Regions from separate parts of the Streptomyces sp. NPDC056160 genome, predicted to be linked through region 1. Evidence: riboswitches for the same ligand, from Rfam matches in the RefSeq annotation. Region 1 holds a riboswitch; each other region holds the start of a gene.
What was found. A riboswitch is a leader RNA that binds a small molecule or an ion and turns the genes downstream of it on or off. The one in region 1 is predicted to bind thiamine pyrophosphate.
Positions count from the first base shown of each region.

Region 2: another riboswitch for thiamine pyrophosphate. It lies ahead of ACFC02_RS06890 (nuclear transport factor 2 family protein); the one in region 1 lies ahead of thiO (glycine oxidase ThiO).
Region 3: another riboswitch for thiamine pyrophosphate. It lies ahead of ACFC02_RS32460 (purine-cytosine permease family protein); the one in region 1 lies ahead of thiO (glycine oxidase ThiO).
Region 4: another riboswitch for thiamine pyrophosphate. It lies ahead of thiC (phosphomethylpyrimidine synthase ThiC); the one in region 1 lies ahead of thiO (glycine oxidase ThiO).

Region 1 covers NZ_JBHJUW010000038.1:52,331-56,953, reverse strand. Annotated here, with positions in the region: gene ACFC02_RS16685 (Rv2175c family DNA-binding protein) at 1-358, opposite strand, end outside; gene ACFC02_RS16680 (NAD(P)/FAD-dependent oxidoreductase) at 438-1,667, opposite strand; gene ACFC02_RS16675 (hypothetical protein) at 1,804-2,145, opposite strand; TPP riboswitch at 2,198-2,309, shown strand; gene thiO (glycine oxidase ThiO) at 2,307-3,473, shown strand; gene thiS (sulfur carrier protein ThiS) at 3,470-3,682, shown strand; gene ACFC02_RS16660 (thiazole synthase) at 3,686-4,480, shown strand.
Region 2 covers NZ_JBHJUW010000012.1:62,879-67,501, reverse strand. Annotated here, with positions in the region: gene ACFC02_RS06900 (SCO2322 family protein) at 1-49, opposite strand, end outside; gene ACFC02_RS06895 (prenyltransferase/squalene oxidase repeat-containing protein) at 46-1,296, opposite strand; cobalamin riboswitch at 1,428-1,499, opposite strand; gene ACFC02_RS06890 (nuclear transport factor 2 family protein) at 1,578-2,033, opposite strand; TPP riboswitch at 2,082-2,258, opposite strand; gene ACFC02_RS06885 (TetR family transcriptional regulator) at 2,348-2,965, opposite strand; gene ACFC02_RS06880 (glycosyltransferase family 4 protein) at 3,267-4,623, shown strand, end outside.
Region 3 covers NZ_JBHJUW010000121.1:7,966-12,588, reverse strand. Annotated here, with positions in the region: gene ACFC02_RS32465 (hypothetical protein) at 120-260, opposite strand; gene ACFC02_RS32460 (purine-cytosine permease family protein) at 463-1,902, opposite strand; TPP riboswitch at 1,892-1,986, opposite strand; gene ACFC02_RS32455 (DUF2891 domain-containing protein) at 2,014-3,033, opposite strand; gene pcp (pyroglutamyl-peptidase I) at 3,033-3,683, opposite strand; gene ACFC02_RS32445 (DUF979 domain-containing protein) at 3,748-4,623, opposite strand, start outside.
Region 4 covers NZ_JBHJUW010000001.1:15,877-20,499, forward strand. Annotated here, with positions in the region: gene ACFC02_RS00100 (IclR family transcriptional regulator) at 1-194, shown strand, start outside; gene ACFC02_RS00105 (SsgA family sporulation/cell division regulator) at 293-730, shown strand; gene ACFC02_RS00110 (YibE/F family protein) at 896-2,329, opposite strand; TPP riboswitch at 2,401-2,578, shown strand; gene thiC (phosphomethylpyrimidine synthase ThiC) at 2,571-4,376, shown strand; gene ACFC02_RS00120 (hypothetical protein) at 4,391-4,623, opposite strand, start outside.

The sequences.
Region 1 (4,623 bases):
CGAGCGCCTGGGCGCGGCGCTTCACCTCCGTGCCGCGATTCTCGCTCAGGGCCTGGGCCGGGGTGCCGGGCAGGGTCGGGTCGGGGGTGAAGAGCCACTCGATCATCTCTTCGACCGTGAAGCCGTCGTCCCGCAGGAGCGTCAGGGTCCCGGACAGGCCCTTGACGACCTTGTCCTCGTCGATGAAGGCGGCGGGGACGTGCAGCGCGCGGTTCTCACCACGGCGTACGGCGATGAGCTGGCCCTCCTTGACCAGCTGCCGCACACGCGTCACCTCGACGCCGAGCTTCTCGGCGATGTCGGGCAGGGTCAGCCAGGCGGGGACGAGCGCATCGGTCTTCGCGTCAATCTCGGTCACGGAACCAAGCGTGCCATCTGCCACTGACACTCGGAAGCCGACCCCGCCCACCTGGGCGGAGGCCGTTCGGTGCGGTTCGCTAGGCGGCGGCCGCCTTCAGCGGCCGTGACGGGTCGGCCAGCAGCGCGGGATCCATCGCCGTGCCCGCCTCGATGAGCCGTCTGCCCTGCGCGAGATCCCGCGGCCGGCCTACCGCCAACAGGGCGACCAGGCGGCTGCCGCGCAGCCAGCAGACCGTCCAGGCGGGGCCGGAGGGGTCGCCGCGCCAGACGGTGGTGTCGGCCGAGGTGTGGTGTCCGGCGTACTGCACGAAGCGGCCGAACTGCTCGGACCAGAAGTACGGCACCGGGTCGTAGACGGCCGGGGTCAGGCCGATCACGTTGGCGGCGACCGTACGCGGTCCCTGGAGCGCGTTGTCCCAGTGGTGGACCAGCAGGCGCTCGCCGTACCGGCCCGACGGGAAGGAGGCGCAGTCGCCGACCGCGTACACGTCCGCCGCACCGGCGCGCAGGTGGTCGTCGGCGAGCACTTCTCCGCGCTCGCCCAGCTCGATGCCGGAGCCCGCCAGCCAGGCGGTCGCGGGGCGGGCGCCGATGCCGACGACGACAGCGCCCGCGGGCAGGCGTGCCCCGTCGTCGAGCACGACCGCGCCGGGCTCGACGCGCGCCACGCGCGCGTGGGTGCGCAGCTCGGTACCGCTGTCGGCGTACCAGGCGGTCATCGGGGCAGCCACTTCGGCGGGCAGGACGCCCGCCAGCGGCCGGTCGGCGGCCTCCACGACCGTCACGGCGCAGCCCGCCTCGCGCGCGGCCGTGGCGAACTCGGCGCCGATCCAGCCCGCGCCGACCACGACGACGTCGTGCTGCTCGGCGAGGACCGGCCGCAGCCGTTCGGCGTCGTCCAGGGTGCGCAGCAGGTGCACGCCCGGGACGTCCTCGGCGCCGGGCAGCCGCATCGGCTCCGCGCCCGTGGCGAGGACCAGCACGTCGTACGGGACGGGTCCCTCGGAGGTGTCGAGCACATGGGCTTCGGGACGGACGGCCAGGGCCTCGCAGCCGAGCCGCAGCTCCAGGCCGAGCGCCTCGAAGTCGACGTCGAAGGCGGACCCCTCGGCCTTGCCGAGCAGGACGGCCTTGGACAGCGGTGGCCGGTCGTAGGGCTGGTGGGGTTCGGCGCCGATCAGGACGACGGTGCCGGTGAAGCCCTGCTCGCGCAGGGCGACCGCGGTCTGCACGCCGGCCATGCCCGCGCCGACGACGACCACGCGCCGCGGCTGGGCGGTGCCCTGTTCCTGCGTCTGCTCGCTCACCTGATCACCATAGTCACCTGACGTTTTGTCAGTCAGGGGGCGTGCGGAGTGACGTGCTCCACAACGCCCGCCGCCGCCCCGTCCCCCGGGGCCACGCCCGTGAACGCCGCGGCCGCCGACGCCATGCCCGCGGACGTCACCCGCCCACCTGTTCCACCACGCTCGTGCCGCTCCCGGCCTGCGACTCCCACTCCCACGTCTCCTCCAGCCGCACCCGTCCGTCGGGGAGTTCGACCACCGTCGAGACGCAGTGCCCCGAGGATGTGGTGCCGTCGTGCTTGAGCTGGACGTACCGGAAGTCGAGCCGGTCGCCCGCCCGGGTGCCCACCAGATGACCGCGGACGACGTCACCGCCCGCGTACTCGGCCCAGATCTCACCGCCCCGCTCGTGGTAGGTGAAGCGGGTGCGGGTCCCCACCTGGCCGGGGGCCTGGTCGGCGACGGGGGCGAGGACGAGACCGTCCAGCGAGGGCGGCATACAGGAGGCTCCCTTACAAAAGCGCTGCTCCAGGGGCTAGGGTGGCCACCGTACAAGCACTCGCGGGAGCCCGGACGCACCGGGCTGAGAGGGAGGCTGGCGGCCTCCGACCGTACGAACCTGATCCGGGTCATGCCGGCGAAGGGAGGGGCTGGACGCCCATGTCGTTGCCACGTACGTCAGACGTCCTCGTCGTCGGGGGCGGGATCATCGGGCTCGTGACCGCCTGGCGCGCGGCCCGCAGCGGGCTGGCCACGGCCGTGGTGGATCCCGAGCCGGGCGGCGGTGCCGCGCAGGTGGCGGCCGGGATGCTGGCCGCCGTCACGGAACTGCACTACGGCGAGGAGACGCTGCTCGGGCTGAACCTGGCCTCGGCCCGCCGCTACCCGGACTTCGCGGCCGAGCTGACCGAGCTGACCGGCCTCGACCTCGGATACCGCAGGTGCGGGACGCTCGCCGTGGCGCTGGACGCCGACGACCGCGCCCACCTGCGGGAGCTGCACGCCCTGCAACAGCGCTCCGGCCTGGAGTCGGAATGGCTGTCGGGCCGTGAGTGCCGGCGCCTGGAGCCGATGCTGGCGCCGGGCGTGCGCGGCGGGCTCCGGGTGGACGGCGACCACCAGATCGACCCGCGGCGGCTGGCTGCCGCCCTGGTGGCCGCCTGCGAGCGCACCGGCGTCCTCTTCCACCGCACGTGGGCCGAGCGGCTCACCGTCGAGCGGGAGCGGGCCACGGGCTGCGTGCTGCGCGAAGGCACCGCGCTCGGCGCCGAGCAGGTGGTGCTGGCCGCCGGCAGCCTCAGCGGACGCCTCGCGGGGGTCCCGGACGAGCTGCTGCCGCCGGTGCGGCCGGTGAAGGGGCAGGTGCTGCGGCTGACCGTGCCGAAGCGGTACGCGCCGTTCCTGAGCCGCACGGTGCGGGCCGTGGTGCGCGGCGGCCACCTCTACCTGGTGCCGCGGCTCAGCGGCGAGCTGGTCGTCGGGGCCACCAGCGAGGAGCTGGGCTGGGACACCACGGTGACGGCGGGCGGCGTCTACGAGCTGCTGCGCGACGCGCACGAGCTGGTGCCCGGCATCACCGAGCTGCCGCTGACCGAGACCCGGGCCGGGCTGCGCCCCGGCTCCCCCGACAACGCGCCGCTGCTCGGCCCGACCGGTCTGGACGGGCTGCTCGTGGCGACCGGCCACTACCGCAACGGCGTGCTGCTCACGCCGGTCACCGGTGACGTCATGGCCCACGTGCTGACGACCGGCGAGCTGCCGGACGAGGCCCGCCCCTTCACCCCGCGGCGCTTTCGCGCCGCCGCCCTCACGGAGCAGTCCGCATGACCCTCCCCGTCCGCATCTCCGTCAACGGCGAGCCGCGCGAGTTCGCGCCCGGCACAGCCCTGGACACCGTCGTGCGGGCCCTGACCGCGGCGCCCTCCGGGGTGGCCGCCGCCCTCAACGAGACCGTCGTCCCGCGCGACCGGTGGCCCGCCACCGCCCTGACCGAGGGCGACCGCGTCGAGATCCTCACCGCCGTCCAAGGAGGCTGACCCATGGCCGACGACCCCTTCGTCCTCGGTGGTACGTCCTTCACGTCCCGGCTGATCATGGGCACCGGCGGGGCGCCCAGCCTGGACGTCCTCGAACGGTCGCTGGTGGCCTCCGGCACGGAGCTGACCACGGTCGCGATGCGCCGGGTGGACCCTTCCGTGCACGGCTCCGTGCTGTCCGTGCTGGAAGAGCTCGGCATCCGGGTGCTGCCCAACACCGCGGGCTGCTTCACGGCCGGCGAGGCGGTCCTCACCGCCCGCCTCGCCCGGGAGGCGCTCGGCACCGACCTGGTCAAACTGGAGGTCATCGCCGACGAGCGCACGCTGCTGCCCGACCCCATCGAACTGCTGGACGCGGCGGAGACGCTGGTCGACGACGGCTTCACGGTGCTGCCGTACACCAACGACGACCCCGTACTCGCCCGGAAGCTGGAGGACGTCGGCTGCGCCGCGATCATGCCGCTGGGCTCGCCGATCGGGTCCGGGCTCGGGATCCGCAACCCGCACAACTTCCAGCTGATCGTGGAGCACGCGCGCGTGCCGGTGATCCTGGACGCGGGCGCCGGCACGGCCTCGGACGCGGCGCTGGCCATGGAGCTGGGCTGCGCGGGCGTGATGCTCGCCTCGGCGGTGACGCGGGCGCAGGAACCGGCGCTCATGGCCGAGGCGATGCGGCACGCGGTGACGGCCGGCCGCCTGGCCCGGCTGGCGGGCCGCATCCCCCGGCGGCACTTCGCCCAGGCGTCCTCCCCGGCGGACGGCCTGGCCGACCTGGACCCGGAACGCCCGGCCTTCTGAAGCGGGGCGGGGCCGGCGTCCGAAATCCGGCCGGGCCCACGTGCGTACCCGGCCCGACCCCGTGTCCGAAGCCCGGCCGAGGGCACGTGGGCGACCGGAGCGAGCCCGCCCGCGCAACCGGGCCGAGCCCACGCGTGAAGACG
Region 2 (4,623 bases), on a different contig from region 1:
CGGACAGCAGGGACGTGCCCGGCAGGGCGCTCAGGCGGCGGCGTATCACGGCTGCTGCCTCTTGGCACGGCTGCCGCGCATGCCCAGCCAGGCGACGGCACCGAGGACGACGACCAGGCAGACCCCGCCGACGATCCACCAGGCGGTGTGCGAGGAGTTGTCGCTCCGCTCCGTCGCGTCGCCGCTCGTGCTGCCCGTCGCGGCCTGCTGCGGCGCCGGGCCGGTCGCGTTCAGTGCCTTGACCAGGTCGAGGCCGCCGAAGGCGCGCGGGTCGGTGCCGGTGGCGTGGGCGGCGAAGATCAGCTGGGCGTACGCGGCCGGGCCGCTCTGGGCCGCCCAGGTCCCGGCGTTCTTCTCCAGCCACTCCAGCGGCTTGTGCGCCTGCCCGGCACCGCCCTGCGCGGCGAGCGCGACGACCGCGTCTGCGGTGTTGCCGTAGTCGGGCTGGGCGGTGGCGCCGGGGAGCGCGGAGGTGAGGTGGCCGTCCTTGGCGACGGCGTGCGCGAGGTAGGCGGCGCCGCCCGCGGCGGCCCGCGCGGGGGTGGCGGCACCGGTGTCGGTGCAGCGGGCCGCGTCGCCCGTCTTCCCCTGCGGTGTGGCGGCCAGTCCCTGACCGAGCGCGCCGACCACACCGGCGGCGGTCGCGTCCGCGTTGGCCGCGAGCTTGCCGTGCTTGTCCGGCTGGTAGGCGAACGCACCCGCGCCGTCACCCGTGCACGGCAGGGCCAGCTTCAGCAGGGCGTCGTAGGGGGACTTGCCGTCCTTGACGACGGAGGCGGGCTTCTCGCCCACGGCGGCGAGGGCGCCGACGACGACCGAGGTCGAGTTGGCGTCGCTGGGCCCGCCGGGCGTGTAGCCCCAGCCGCCGTCCTTGTTCTGCACGGACTTCAGCCAGGAGACGGCCTTGCCGGTCACGGCGTCGTGGCCGCCGAGCACGGCGAGCGCCTGGACGGCTGCGGCGGTGCTGTTGGAGTCGACGGCGGTCTTGGCGTCGCACGCCTTGGACGGGTCGGCGCGGAAGGGCGCGAACGCGCCGCTCGCGCACTGCTGCCCGGCCAGCCAGTCCACGGCCCGCGCGGCGGGCCGCACTCCCACGGTGTGCTGCGCGAGCAGCGCGAGGGACTGGCGCCAGACACCGTCGTACTTCGGGTCGGTGCTGCCGTACAGCCCCGGCGGGAGCGCGGGGGAGGCGGAGGGGGACGGGGCGGAGTCGGCGACGGCGGCCTGCGCCGGGACACCGATCACGGCGACGGCGGCGACGGCGGCCAGGGCCGCTGCGCTGCGGCGTATGTTCATGATCGGCGGAAGCCTCTCCCTGCGGGGAGCCGGACAGCACGGGACACCCCGGCGGCTCGGCTCCGTATCCCTCGACGGTGCCGTACGGCGGCGGGCTGCCGGCGTACGCGAGCCGCTCACGCGCGCGCCCGGGGCATTCCGGCTCGCCGCCACGTGGGCGGTCTACGGTTGCGGGTCAGCGCCGGATTCGCACCGGCTTCCCCCCGGACAGGCGTGAAACGACCGGGCCACTCTACCGGCCGGGCCGGGAGCGGCTGCGGGGCGGCTGCACGGGCCCGCGGCTACAGCTCGGGCGTGGGTCCGCCGAACGGCAGGCGCAGGGTCCGGGAGACCAGCAGCCAGTCACCCTCGCCGGTCCGGCGGAAGACGTCGGCGTAGTCACCGACCTGGACGGGCGGGTCGGGCGGCACCATGCCGTGGGCGGCGGCGTGGCCGTCGACGCGGTAGGTGGTGAAGTACGAGGTGGCCGTCGCCGTGTCCGCGGAGGCCACCGTGACGAGGACGTTGGACATCACGCGGCGCGAGAGCCGGCCCGCCGGGCGGGAGCCGAAGTACCTCCGCAGGGCGTCGCGCCCCTCCACCCGCCTGCCGTCCCCGGGCGGCGGCCACTGCCACACCCCGTCCGGGACGAACAGCTCGGCCACGGAGGCAGGATCGCCCAGGTCCAGGCGGTGGACGAAGTCGACGATCAGCCGTTCGCAGGCGTGTTCGGCGCGGAGGCGCTCAAGAGGGTCCATGTCCATGGGCCCTGCATAGCAGCCGCCGCATGGGCGCGGGCGCGCGAAAAACCTACGAGACGGGTTCCCTTCGCCGGTATGGTCCGGATCAGGTGATGGGGGTCGCCTTCCGGTTCTGCTGCGAACCTTCCGGCCTCTCAGCCCTACCGTCGACGTCGGCCCCAGCGGATGCCGTAGCGTCTCGCGGAAGTCGGCTACTCCGGTCGGACTCCCTCACTCGCCTCGTAGGCCCTTCCAGAATAGAACGCGCACAGCCTGACGCAATACCTGAAGCCGGAAAAATCCGACTGATCGCGCATACATCGGCATACCGGCTATTCGCGCTCGCCCCCGGTCAGGTCGATCAGCCGGCACACCGTCTCGATGTCGACCTGGACCTGCGCGATGGACGCGCGGCCCGAGAGCCAGGTGATCAGGGCCGAGAGCCAGGTGTGCTCGACGACCCGGACGACGGCGAGCTGCTCGGGGCTCGGGTCGTCCTGGCCCATCGCGTCCAGGATGATCGCCGTGGTCTGCCGGGAGACCTGGTCGACCTCGGGGCTCACGCTGCGGTCCGCGAAAGTCAGGGCGCGCACCATCGCGTCCGCCAGCTCCGGCTCGCGCTGGAGCGCGAAGAAGGCGCGCATCAGCGTCTCCGCCACCCGCTCGGCCGCGCTGTCACCGGCCGGTGGCCGCTTGCGCAGCGTGCCGTGCAGCCGCTCCAGCTGGTCCCGCATCGTGGCGACCAGCAGGTGCACCTTGGACGGGAAGTACCGGTACAGCGTGCCGAGCGCCACCTGCGAGGACTCCGCCACCTCCCGCATCTGCACCGCGTCGAAGCCGCCCCGGCAGGCCAGCTGCGCGCTCGCGCGCAGGATGCGGCGGCGGCGCGCCTCCTGCCGCTCGGTGAGCGGCGGCGCGTCCGACCGGGAGGTACTGGCTTGCGCAGGCATGGGTCGCGCTCCGTGGCAGTCGGTGGGGGCGGGGGATCGGACGGCGTGGCAGGGCTCCGGCCGTGGAGCGCCCGGCCGCGGCCGGAACAGGGAAGCGCCCGGCCAAGGCCGCAGGGAAGAGCCCGGCCGAGGCCATGGCCCGAGCCGTGGCGCGAATCACCCGCTCCCCGGCTCACAGCGCGGCTACCTGCCGGTAGATTCGAACCCTCCTGAACGATCAAGACGATCAAGTCTGAAACTTGTTCTAGATTAGCGTCCCGGCGTAATCTCGCGGGACGGTGCAGTCAGAAGGGGGCCCTAAGTGACCGCTGAGGCCAGTTGGGCCGGGTCCCCGGCGGACCCCGCCCAGGACGGCGGCCGAGCGCTCAGGATCGCGCTCCTCACCTACAAGGGGAACCCGTTCTGCGGCGGCCAGGGCGTCTACGTACGCCACCTCTCGCGCGAACTGGCCCGCCTCGGCCACCGCGTCGAGGTCATCGGCGCCCAGCCGTACCCCGTCCTCGACGAGGACGACGGCCACGCCGGCACGCTGCGCCTGACCGAACTGCCCAGCCTCGACCTCTACCGGCAGCCCGACCCCTTCCGCACCCCGAAGCGCGGCGAGTACCGCGACTGGATCGACGCGCTGGAGGTCGCCACCATGTGGACCGGCGGCTTCCCCGAGCCGCTGACCTTCTCGCTGCGCGCCCGCCGCCACCTGCGCGCCCGCCGCGGCGAGTTCGACGTCGTCCACGACAACCAGACCCTCGGCTACGGCCTCCTCGGCGACGTCGGCGCCCCCCTGGTCACCACCGTCCACCACCCCATCACCGTGGACCGACAGCTGGAGCTGGACGCCGCGACGACCCGCCAGCGGCAGTGGTCGGTGCGGCGCTGGTACGCCTTCACCCGGATGCAGAAGCGGGTCGCGCGCCGCCTGCCGTCCCTGCTCACCGTCTCCGGCACGTCCCGGCAGGAGATCGTCGACCACCTCGGCGTACGGCCCGACCGCATCCACGTCGTCCACATCGGCGCCGACACCGACCTGTTCTCACCCGACCCGTCCGTGCCGCAGGTGCCGGGCCGGATCGTGACCACCTCCAGCGCGGACGTACCGCTCAAGGGTCTCGTCTTCCTCGTGGAGGCACTGGCGAAGGTCCGCGCGGAACACCCCGGCGCGCACCTGGTCGTCGTCGGCAAGCAGCCCGCGGAGGGGCCGGTCGCCCGGGCCGTCGAGCGCTACGGCCTGAAGGACGCCGTCCAGTTCGTCAAGGGCATCTCGGACGCCGAACTGGTCGACCTGGTCCGCTCGGCCGAGGTCGCCTGCGTGCCGTCGCTCTACGAGGGCTTCTCGCTGCCGGCCGCCGAGGCGATGGCCACCGGGACACCGCTGGTCGCCACGACCGGCGGCGCCATCCCCGAGGTCGCCGGGCGGGACGGGGAGACCTGCCTGGCGGTGCCGCCGGGCGACGCGGGCGAGCTGGCCGCCGCCCTGACCCGGCTGCTGGGGGACCCCGCGCTGCGGGACCGGCTCGGCCGGGCCGGGCGCGAGCGCGTGCTGCGCCACTTCACCTGGGCCCGGGCCGCCGAGGGCACCGTGGCCCGCTACCGCGAGGCCATCGAGGGCGCCGCCCGCCCCACGCCCAGGTCCCCGTACCCCTCCGCGCCCGCCGCCGCCC
Region 3 (4,623 bases), on a different contig from region 1:
CCGGACAACGGAACGTCGCTCCGATCAACCTACGGAGCGACGTTCCGCTGTGTCGACGCTCGCCCGGGGCACCGATGGACTCACGGGTCCCGCGACCGCCACGGGCCCGCCCCGGCGCGTCACGGTGTCGTCGGCGGTTCCGGTTCCGACGTCTCGTCGTCCGGTTCGCTCGCCCACCGGGACAGGAGTTCCTCGAAGGCGTCCATCCCCAGCAGGAGCAGCATCATCGCGATCGGCGTGCACAGTGCCACCACAACCATGGAGCCTCCCGAGGGGAGCACCGGCGGACTCTCTTCACCCGGCCCCGCGTGCCGCACGCGGCGAGGCACTACCCAGTGTGGGGCCGAACGGGGGACCGCGCACTTCGTTCAGGCCGCGGCCGGCGGCGGACCGGCGGAGCGGCGTCCACCGGAAAGCGGTCGCGGGCGAAATCGCGCAGCGGCCACGGCGCCGAAGCTGTTCCTACCCCCGGACCCCGTCGCCGGCCGCCCCGTCCGCCGTACGCGGCCGCCGCTGCGCGCGCAACGGCGCGTACACGAGCAGGGCCGCCGCGAACGCCACCGGATAGGCGAGATCGGCGCCGTGCAGGGCCCGGGCGGCCGGGCCCGTGTACAGGCCGGTGTTCATGAACGGCACGGAGACGGCGAAGGCGACGACGAACGCGGTGAGCGCCGGCCACCAGGGCTGGGGGCGGTCCGTCTCGTGTGACAGCTCGACGGGGCGCCCGCCGCGGGCGCGGGCCCGGGCGGCCCAGTCGACGATCACGATGGCGACGAAGGCCGGGATCCAGTACCCGACGAACAGCAGCACGTTCTGGAAGCGCGCGGTGGTGTCGGCCGCGTGCATCCACAGCACCAGCGGGAACCCGAGGACCGCGGCGAGGGCGGCGGCCGGCGGCCGGGGCAGGCGTACGCCCATGGTCTGCAGCGCCAGCGACCCGCTGTAGTCGTTCATGGCGTTGCTGCACAGCGCCGCGAGCGCGATCGCCAGGAGCCCGAACGCGCCGAGCGCGCCCCCGCCGAGCAGCGTGTCGACACCGTGGGCGGTCTGGTCGGTGAACTCGGCGGCGCCCCACAGGCCGAGCGCCTGTACCGCCACGAAGGACAGGCCGATGCCGAGCAGCGTGCACCAGAACATGCGCGGACGCGATGCCGTACGGGGCAGGTAGCGGCTGAAGTCACTGGCGTAGGGGGCCCAGGACAGGGCGAGGCTCAGCGCGACGGTGCAGGTCAGGGCGAACGCCCCGGCCCGGTCGGCGCCGTGCACGGTGGCGGTCGCGGCCGGGTGGGCGCCGTGGACGAGCTTGGCCGCGAGGACGGCGAAGGCCGCGGCGAGCGCGAAGGTCATCACCGTCTGCAGCCGGTGGATCACCTCGTAGCCGAGCACGCCCAGCGCCCCCTGGCCCGCCATCATCACCAGGACGCCCGCCCAGAACGGCCAGCCGCACAACTGGGCCAGCGCCTCCCCGCCGAACAGGCCGATCAGCGCGTCCCAGGCGATCGACGACAGCCACTGCAACATGCCCGGCACGGTGACGGCCCGGCCGAACGCCAGCCGGGCCAGGGGCATCTGCGCCGCCCCGGTCCGGCTTCCCCAGGTGCCCAGGTAGGCGGTGGGCACCGCGCCCAGCACGGTGCCGAGCACGACGGCGGCCAGGGCGGTGGTGAAGTCGAGCCCGAGCGTGGCACCCACGGTGCCGCTGAACACGCCGGTCATGGTCAGGTTGGGGGCGAACCAGACGGTGAACAGCCGCCCCGGGCCGCCGTAGCGGGTGTCCTCGGGCACCGGCGTGATCCCGCGTGCCTCCATCCGCAGATCACCGGGGGCCGTCGGCATCCGTCCGTCGAAGACGCGCCGCGGGCCGGCGGCGGCCGGCTCGGTGCGGGCATGCGGCAATGACATGTGACATCCCTCCGCCAGTCCTAACTGGTTCAGGTTCGACGGGTGTGATCTCAGCCCCGCGCAGGGGCACCCCGTGTCCAGGTACGGCCGCCAGGATAGCCCGGCCCGGTGTCAGGCCCCGCCGGGGCGGTCCCCGTCGAGCGCGAGCACGGCGAAGGTGGCCAGCCAGTGGTCGGTGGTGAAGTCGCCGCGCTCCACGGCGGGCAGGCCTGCCGCGAGGTGTGCCCTTGCCGCCTCGGCGAGGCGGGTGCGGACCGGACCGTCCGGCAGCGCCCCGGCGATCGAACGCAGCGCGGCGGCCCTGCTGAGGGCCAGGCCCAGCAGGTGACCGATCTGCGGATCGGCGTGGTCGGAGACCACGGGCACGTCCAGCGACGGGCAGGACGCGCCCGAGCGCAGGGCGGGCAGGAACCGGTCGAGCCAGGAGGCGAAGGCCTCCGGGGCGAGCACCCGGCGCATCGCGTCGGCCTCGGTCAGCGCGGGCGACAGGAAGTCCTGGCCCGACGGCTCCCAGTGGGCGGGAGCGTCGTGGTCGTCGGCGAACCAGGCCAGCAGACGTTCCCGTACGGCGTCGGCGGTCGGGGCGGACAGCTCCCCGGAGTCCAGGAGCAGACCGAGCGCGAAGGCGCTGTTGGGATGGTTGCCGTGGCGCACGGGATAGGTGGCCTTCGGGAGCCAGCCGGCGAGCAGCCGCTCGACGGCGGCGACGCCCGGTGCCAGGGCCTCGGCCCAGCGCGCGCCCGCCGCCCCCGCGTACGCCCGGCACTCGGCGGCCAGCGCCACCAGCCAGGCCCAGCCGTACGGCCGCTCGAAGGAGGGCCGGTCCAGGAGGTAGGCGGCTTCGGCGGTGATGTTCCGCGCGGTGAGGTGCCGGTCGAGCACGTCCACGTAGGGCGCGGTCTCGGCGAGCGCGGGTGTGCCGCCGTGTCGGCGCAGCACGCGCACGAGCAGCCAGTGCATGTGGACCGAGGAGTGCCAGTCGTAGGCGCCGTAGAAGGCCGGGTGGAGGCTGCTCGGCCGTGTGTCCTGCTCGGCGGAGGTGACCAGGTGGGCGGGGAAGTTGGGGTACTCGCGGGTGATGTTGGCGAGGGCGAGCCGGGCGAAGGGCGTCGCGTAGGAGGTGAGCGGCATCAGTGGGTGGCCCCCTCGGTGATCTTCAGGTCCTGCTCCGTGGGCGTGCCGGCGGCGGCGACCAGCAGGGCGCGCAGCCCGCGGGCCACGGTGGCGGGCTCCAGGGCCGGGGCGGTGCCGTCGGTGACCTGCTCGGGCGCCCAGGGGACGTGTACGAAGCCGCCGCGGACGTGCGGGAACTCGGTGGCGATGAGGTGGCCGAGGCCGTACGCGACGTGGTTGCAGACGAACGTGCCCGCCGTGTGGGAGACGGCGGCCGGGACCCCGGCCCCGCGCACGGCGGCGACGCAGGCCTTGACGGGGAGGGAGGAGAAGTAGGCGGCGGGGCCGCCGGGGACGACCGGTTCGTCGACGGGCTGGGCCCCGGCGTTGTCGGGGATGCGTGCGTCGTCGATGTTGATGGCGACGCGTTCGACGGTGACGGCCGCCCGACCGCCCGCCTGGCCCAGGCAGAGGACCAGCTCGGGGGCCGCCGCGCGGACCGCGTCCCGCAGCGCGTCCAGGCAGGTGGCGAAGACGCAGGGCAGTTCGGCGGCGGTGACCGTGAGTCCGGCGGGCGGTTCGGCGGCCAGGAGGCGGGCCGCCTGCCAGGACGGGTTCACGCTCTCGCCGCCGAAGGGGGCGAAGCCGGTGACGAGCACACGGGTCATGGGACTTCCTTCACGGGGAACGACGGTGGGACGGGCCGGGGGCGGGCGGCGCGGGCCGGGTGGCTCAGAAGGCGAAGACCGCCATGATCACGGTGCAGCAGACCAGGAGCGGCAGCGCCGTCGGGAGCTGCGCCTTGATCGGTCCGTACTGGTCCTTCAGTTCGAGCAGGGTGGCCGGGACGATGTTGAAGTTGGCGGCCATCGGCGTGCAGAGCGTGCCGGCGAAACCGGCCAGCATGCCGATCGCGAGGACGGCGGCCTCGTTGCCGTGCATCTGCTCGATGAGGATGGGCCAGCCGATCGCCGCCGTCATGACCGGGAAAGCGGCGAACGCGTTGCCCATGATCACGGTGAACAGGAACATGCCCACGCAGTAAGCGATCACGGCGAGGTACTTCGAGTTGTCCGGCAGCACGTCGTTCACGATCTTGCCGACCTGGGTGCCGACGCCGGCCAGCGCGAAGATCGACCCGAGCACGGCGAGGAGCTGGGGCAGCAGCAGCGCGGAACCCATCGCCTCCAGCATGGAGCGGCCGGAGTGCAGCGGCACGGAGAGCTTCTTCTCGCCGGTGACCAGCATGCCGACGACGAGGGCGACGACGCATCCGACGCCGAGGCCGAGCAGCGTGGCCTTGCCCTTCTCGAACAGGCCGGAGTCGTCGAGCACGGAGGCACAGACGATCGCGACCACCGGGATCGTCAGGGCGGGGATGAAGATCTTGCTGCCGAGCCGGGAGGCGGAGGCCTCGCGCTGCTCGGCGGTGGTGGTCACCGGCACACCCTTGCCGAGGAAGTTGAACCCGGCGAGCACGATCAGGACGAGGACCGCCACACCGAGCGGTTCGGCGGGCAGGGTCCAGCCGCCGTTGCCCGACTCGGCGTTCGCCACCCCGGTCCCGTAGGGGAAGGTGAGTCCGAGCAGGCCCCAGAAGGCCGCGGA
Region 4 (4,623 bases), on a different contig from region 1:
CGGTGACGGAACGTCAGGAGTACGCGCTGGGGACGGTCTGCGCGGCCGTTCCGATCACCGTGGGCACCATGGCCGCGACGATGGCGCTCTCGCTCCCTGCTCATCAGGCCGACCGGTTGCTGCCCGCGGCGCGCCAGTTGCAGTGCGAGGTGGGGCGGCGTGTCGGGTCTCTCGCGCTGGCTATCAGTATCTGAAAACTCACTCCTTGTGATCTGCCATATACGTTCAGCAAGATGCCACCAGTGTTATGGGGATCATTCCCGGCCAGTCGACGGCAGATGACGGGGTAGTGATGCGCGAGTCCGTACAGGCAGAGGTCATGATGAGCTTTCTCGTGTCCGAGGAGCTCTCCTTCCGCATTCCGGTGGAGTTGCGGTACGAGACCTGTGATCCCTATGCCGTACGGCTGACCTTCCATCTGCCCGGAGACGCCCCCGTCACCTGGGCGTTCGGGCGGGAACTGCTGGTGGACGGGGTCGGCAGACCGTGCGGGGACGGCGACGTGCGTATCGCGCCCGCCGAGTCCGACTCGCTTGCGGAGGTCCTGATCCGGCTTCAGGTCGGCGTCGACCGGGCGCTCTTCCGCTCCTCCACGGCTTCCCTGGTGGCGTTCCTCGACCGCACGGACAAACTGGTGCCGCTGGGCCAGGAAGGTGCTCTGGCCGACTTCGACGCGCATCTCGACGAGGCCCTGGACCGGATCCTGGCGGAAGAGCAGAGCGCGGGCTGAAGCGTTTCTGCAAGCGGGCGTGTGCTGTGGAGTAACGCTTCACCGCCCGGCCCGAGACACGAAGCCGGCCCGATCCGAGGCCTGAGGGGCGGCCCGAGGCCTGAGGCCCGGCCCGAGGAGCAGGCCGGGCCAGCCCTCAGCCCCTTCACCGTCCCCGGTGAGGCCTCATTGCTTGCGCCGTCTGCCCCGGCCACCGCGCGCGGGAGCGGGGAGCCCGGCCGCCGCCCGGTTCCGCACCGCCTCCGGGCGGTCGGCCGAGACGACGAGGGCCGCCAGGGCCGTGGTGACCGGCACCGAGGCGACCAGGCCGATCGAGCCCACGAGGGTGCGCACGATCTCCTCGGCGACGAGTTCACTGGTGGCGACGGTCCCCACGCTGCTCTGCGCGATGGAGAAGAGGAGCAGCAGCGGCAGCGCCGCGCCCGCGTACGCGAGGACCAGAGTGTTGACGACGGACGCGATGTGGTCGCGCCCGATGCGGATGCCGGCGCGGTACAGCCCGCGCCAGCCCATGGACGGGTTGGCCTCGTGCAGCTCCCAGATCGCCGACGTCTGGGTCACCGTCACGTCGTCGAGGACGCCGAGCGAGCCGATGATCACGCCGGCGAGGAGCAGGCCGCTCATGTCGATCGCCGGATAAAGACCGTGGATCAGGCCGGTGTCGTCGTCGGTGTTGCCCGTGAGCGCGGCCCAGCCGATGAACAGCGAACCCAGGACGCCGATCAGCACCAGGGAGATCAGCGTGCCGAGCACCGCCACCGAGGTCCGGGCGGACAGGCCGTGGCACATGTACAGCGCGATCAGCATGATCGCGCTCGACCCGACCACGGCCACGACCAGCGGGTTCGACCCTTGCAGGATCGCGGGCAGGATGAACAGGTCCAGCACCAGGAAGCTGATGGCCAGCGCTACCAGCGCCATGACGCCCCGCAGCCGCCCGACGACCACGACGGCGAGTGCGAAGATCCCGGCCAGCAGCGTCATGGGCAAACCCCGGCTCACGTCCGTGACCGAGTACTGCAGTTCCCGCGGCGCCGCGGGCTCGTAGGCGACCACGACCTTCTCGCCCTGGTGCAACTGCCGCGACTGGTCCGGCTGCACGATCTCGGTGAAGGTGCGCCCCTCGTCCTTGCCGGTGTCGACTCGGACCGTGGCCTTCTTGCAGGTCCCGGACGCCTGTGCCTGGGCAGAGGCGCCCTCGGCGGTGGAGGTGTCCCCGGTGGGTGTGTCACCGGAGGCGTTCACCGCCTTGCAGCTCACCGACACCACCACGGTGACCGTGGCCTGCTGCGTCTGCCGGTCGAATCCCACGCCGGTGCGCTCGTGCGCGGGGGCGCCGCCCGGCCAGAGCGCGACGAGGCCGACCACGACCGCGGCTGCGAAGGGAATCAGGATCGCGGCGATGACCTTGCGGAGGTGCTGGGAGACCGGGGCGGCGGGGCCGTGGCTGTGCCCGTGCCCGTGACTGTGCCCCTGCTCTGGACCGGGCCCGTGCCCCTGGCCGTGGGGACTGCCCTGCCCGGACGCATGTCCCTGCCCGGCCCCGGCGTCGGGGCGCGGTTCCGGCGGCGGCTGGGGGAACTGCTGTGTCGTGGTCACCGCCAGATCATCGCAAGAAGGGCAGGGGCCCACTGTTCACCGCGCCCCATATGACGCTAGCGTGGAGGCACCTTTGCACACGCGGGAGCTCGGAGCACCGGGCTGAGAGGGCGCTGACCTTCGTCTTCGCGATGTTTCACGTGGAACGAGAGACGTTCCCCGGGAACCGCCGCCGGACGGAAGCCGCTGCGTCGACCGCCGAACCTGTTACCGGGTAATGCCGGCGTAGGGAGTAGGTCTCATGACCAACAAGGACGCACGCACGCCTGCCTCCGCGCAGTTCTCCAGCGACGGGGAGCAGCCCGCTTCCCGCGACGAGGCCGGGGTGTCCATCGGCTGGCACAAGGCGTATGTCGAGGGCTCACGCCCCGATCTGCGGGTGCCGGTCCGCCAGGTGCACCTCACCAACGGGCAGTCGGTCACGCTCTACGACACTTCGGGCCCGTACACCGATCCGCTCGTCGACACCGATGTCCGCCGTGGCCTGTCGCCGCTGCGGGAGAACTGGATCATCGCCCGCGGCGATACCGAGGAGTACGCGGGTCGGCCGGTCCGTCCCGAGGACGACGGGATCAAGCACACCGCACCGCGCGGGGGCCTGCGCAACCTCGACGCGGTGTTCCCGGGCCGGCCGCGCCAGCCGCGGCGGGGCCGCGACGGGCAGGCCGTGACGCAACTGGCTTACGCCCGCCGGGGGGAGATCACACCGGAGATGGAGTTCGTGGCCGTCCGGGAGAACGTTTCGCCCGAGGTCGTCCGCGAGGAGATCGCGGCAGGCCGCGCGGTGCTCCCGGCCAACGTGAACCACCCTGAGATCGAACCGATGATCATCGGCAAGCGGTTCCTGGTGAAGGTCAACGCCAACATCGGCAACTCCGCGGTGACTTCCTCGATCGAGGAGGAGGTCGAGAAGATGACGTGGGCGACCCGCTGGGGTGCCGACACCGTCATGGACCTCTCCACCGGCCGCAACATCCACACGACGCGTGAATGGGTACTGCGCAACTCCCCCGTGCCCATCGGGACGGTGCCGCTCTACCAGGCCCTGGAAAAGGTCGACGGCAGGGCCGAGGAACTGACCTGGGAGGTCTACAAGGACACGGTCGTCGAGCAGGCCGAACAGGGCGTGGACTACATGACCGTCCACGCCGGCGTACGCCTCGCGTACGTGCCGCTGACCGCCAACCGCAAGACCGGCATCGTCTCGCGCGGCGGCTCGATCATGGCCGCCTGGTGCCTCGCGCACCACAAGGAGTCGTTCCTCTACGAGAACTTCGAGGAACTCTGCGAGATCCTCGCCGCCTACGACGTCACGTACTCCCTCGGTGACGGCCTCAGGCCGGGATCGATCGCGGACGCCAACGACGAGGCGCAGTTCGCTGAGTTGCGCACGCTCGGGGAACTCAACACGGTCGCCAAGCGTTTCCACGTACAGACGATGATCGAGGGCCCGGGCCACGTCCCGATGCACAAGATCAAGGAGAACATCGACCTTCAGCAGGAGATCTGTGATGAAGCTCCGTTCTATACGCTCGGACCGCTGACGACGGACGTCGCTCCGGCGTACGACCACATCACCTCCGGTATCGGTGCCGCCATGATCGCCTGGTGGGGCACGGCGATGCTCTGTTACGTCACGCCCAAGGAGCATCTGGGCCTGCCCAACCGCGACGACGTGAAGACCGGGGTCATCACCTACAAGATCGCCGCGCACGCGGCCGACCTCGCCAAGGGACACCCGGGCGCCCAGGAGTGGGACGACGCGCTCTCCGACGCCCGTTTCGAGTTCCGGTGGGAGGACCAGTTCAACCTGGCCCTCGACCCGGACACGGCACGGGAGTTCCACGACGAGACCCTCCCGGCGGAGCCCGCCAAGACGGCGCACTTCTGCTCGATGTGCGGGCCGAAGTTCTGTTCGATGAAGATCTCTCAGGACATCCGCCGGGAGCACGGCACCAGCCGGACCGAGATCGAGGAGGGCATGGCCCAGAAGTCGAAGGAGTTCGCCGCCGCGGGCAACCGGGTGTACCTGCCGCTCGCTGAGTGAGTTCGCCGCCGTGGTCACTCCGGCTGGTGTTCCGGTCCTCCGAAGTCCGGGCTGGTGAAGTCGGGGCTGGAGTAGCTGGGACGCGGGCCCGGGACACCGTCGCCCGGGCTGCTGAAGCCGGGACGGCCGTAGCCGAGGTGCGGCATGCGGCCGCCCGGTGCCGACGGGTCCGTCCGGTACGGCGTGACGGACCCGGAGGCCGCGAGGGCCTCGCGCAGGAACGGCAGGATGCCCCGTTCGAGCAGGG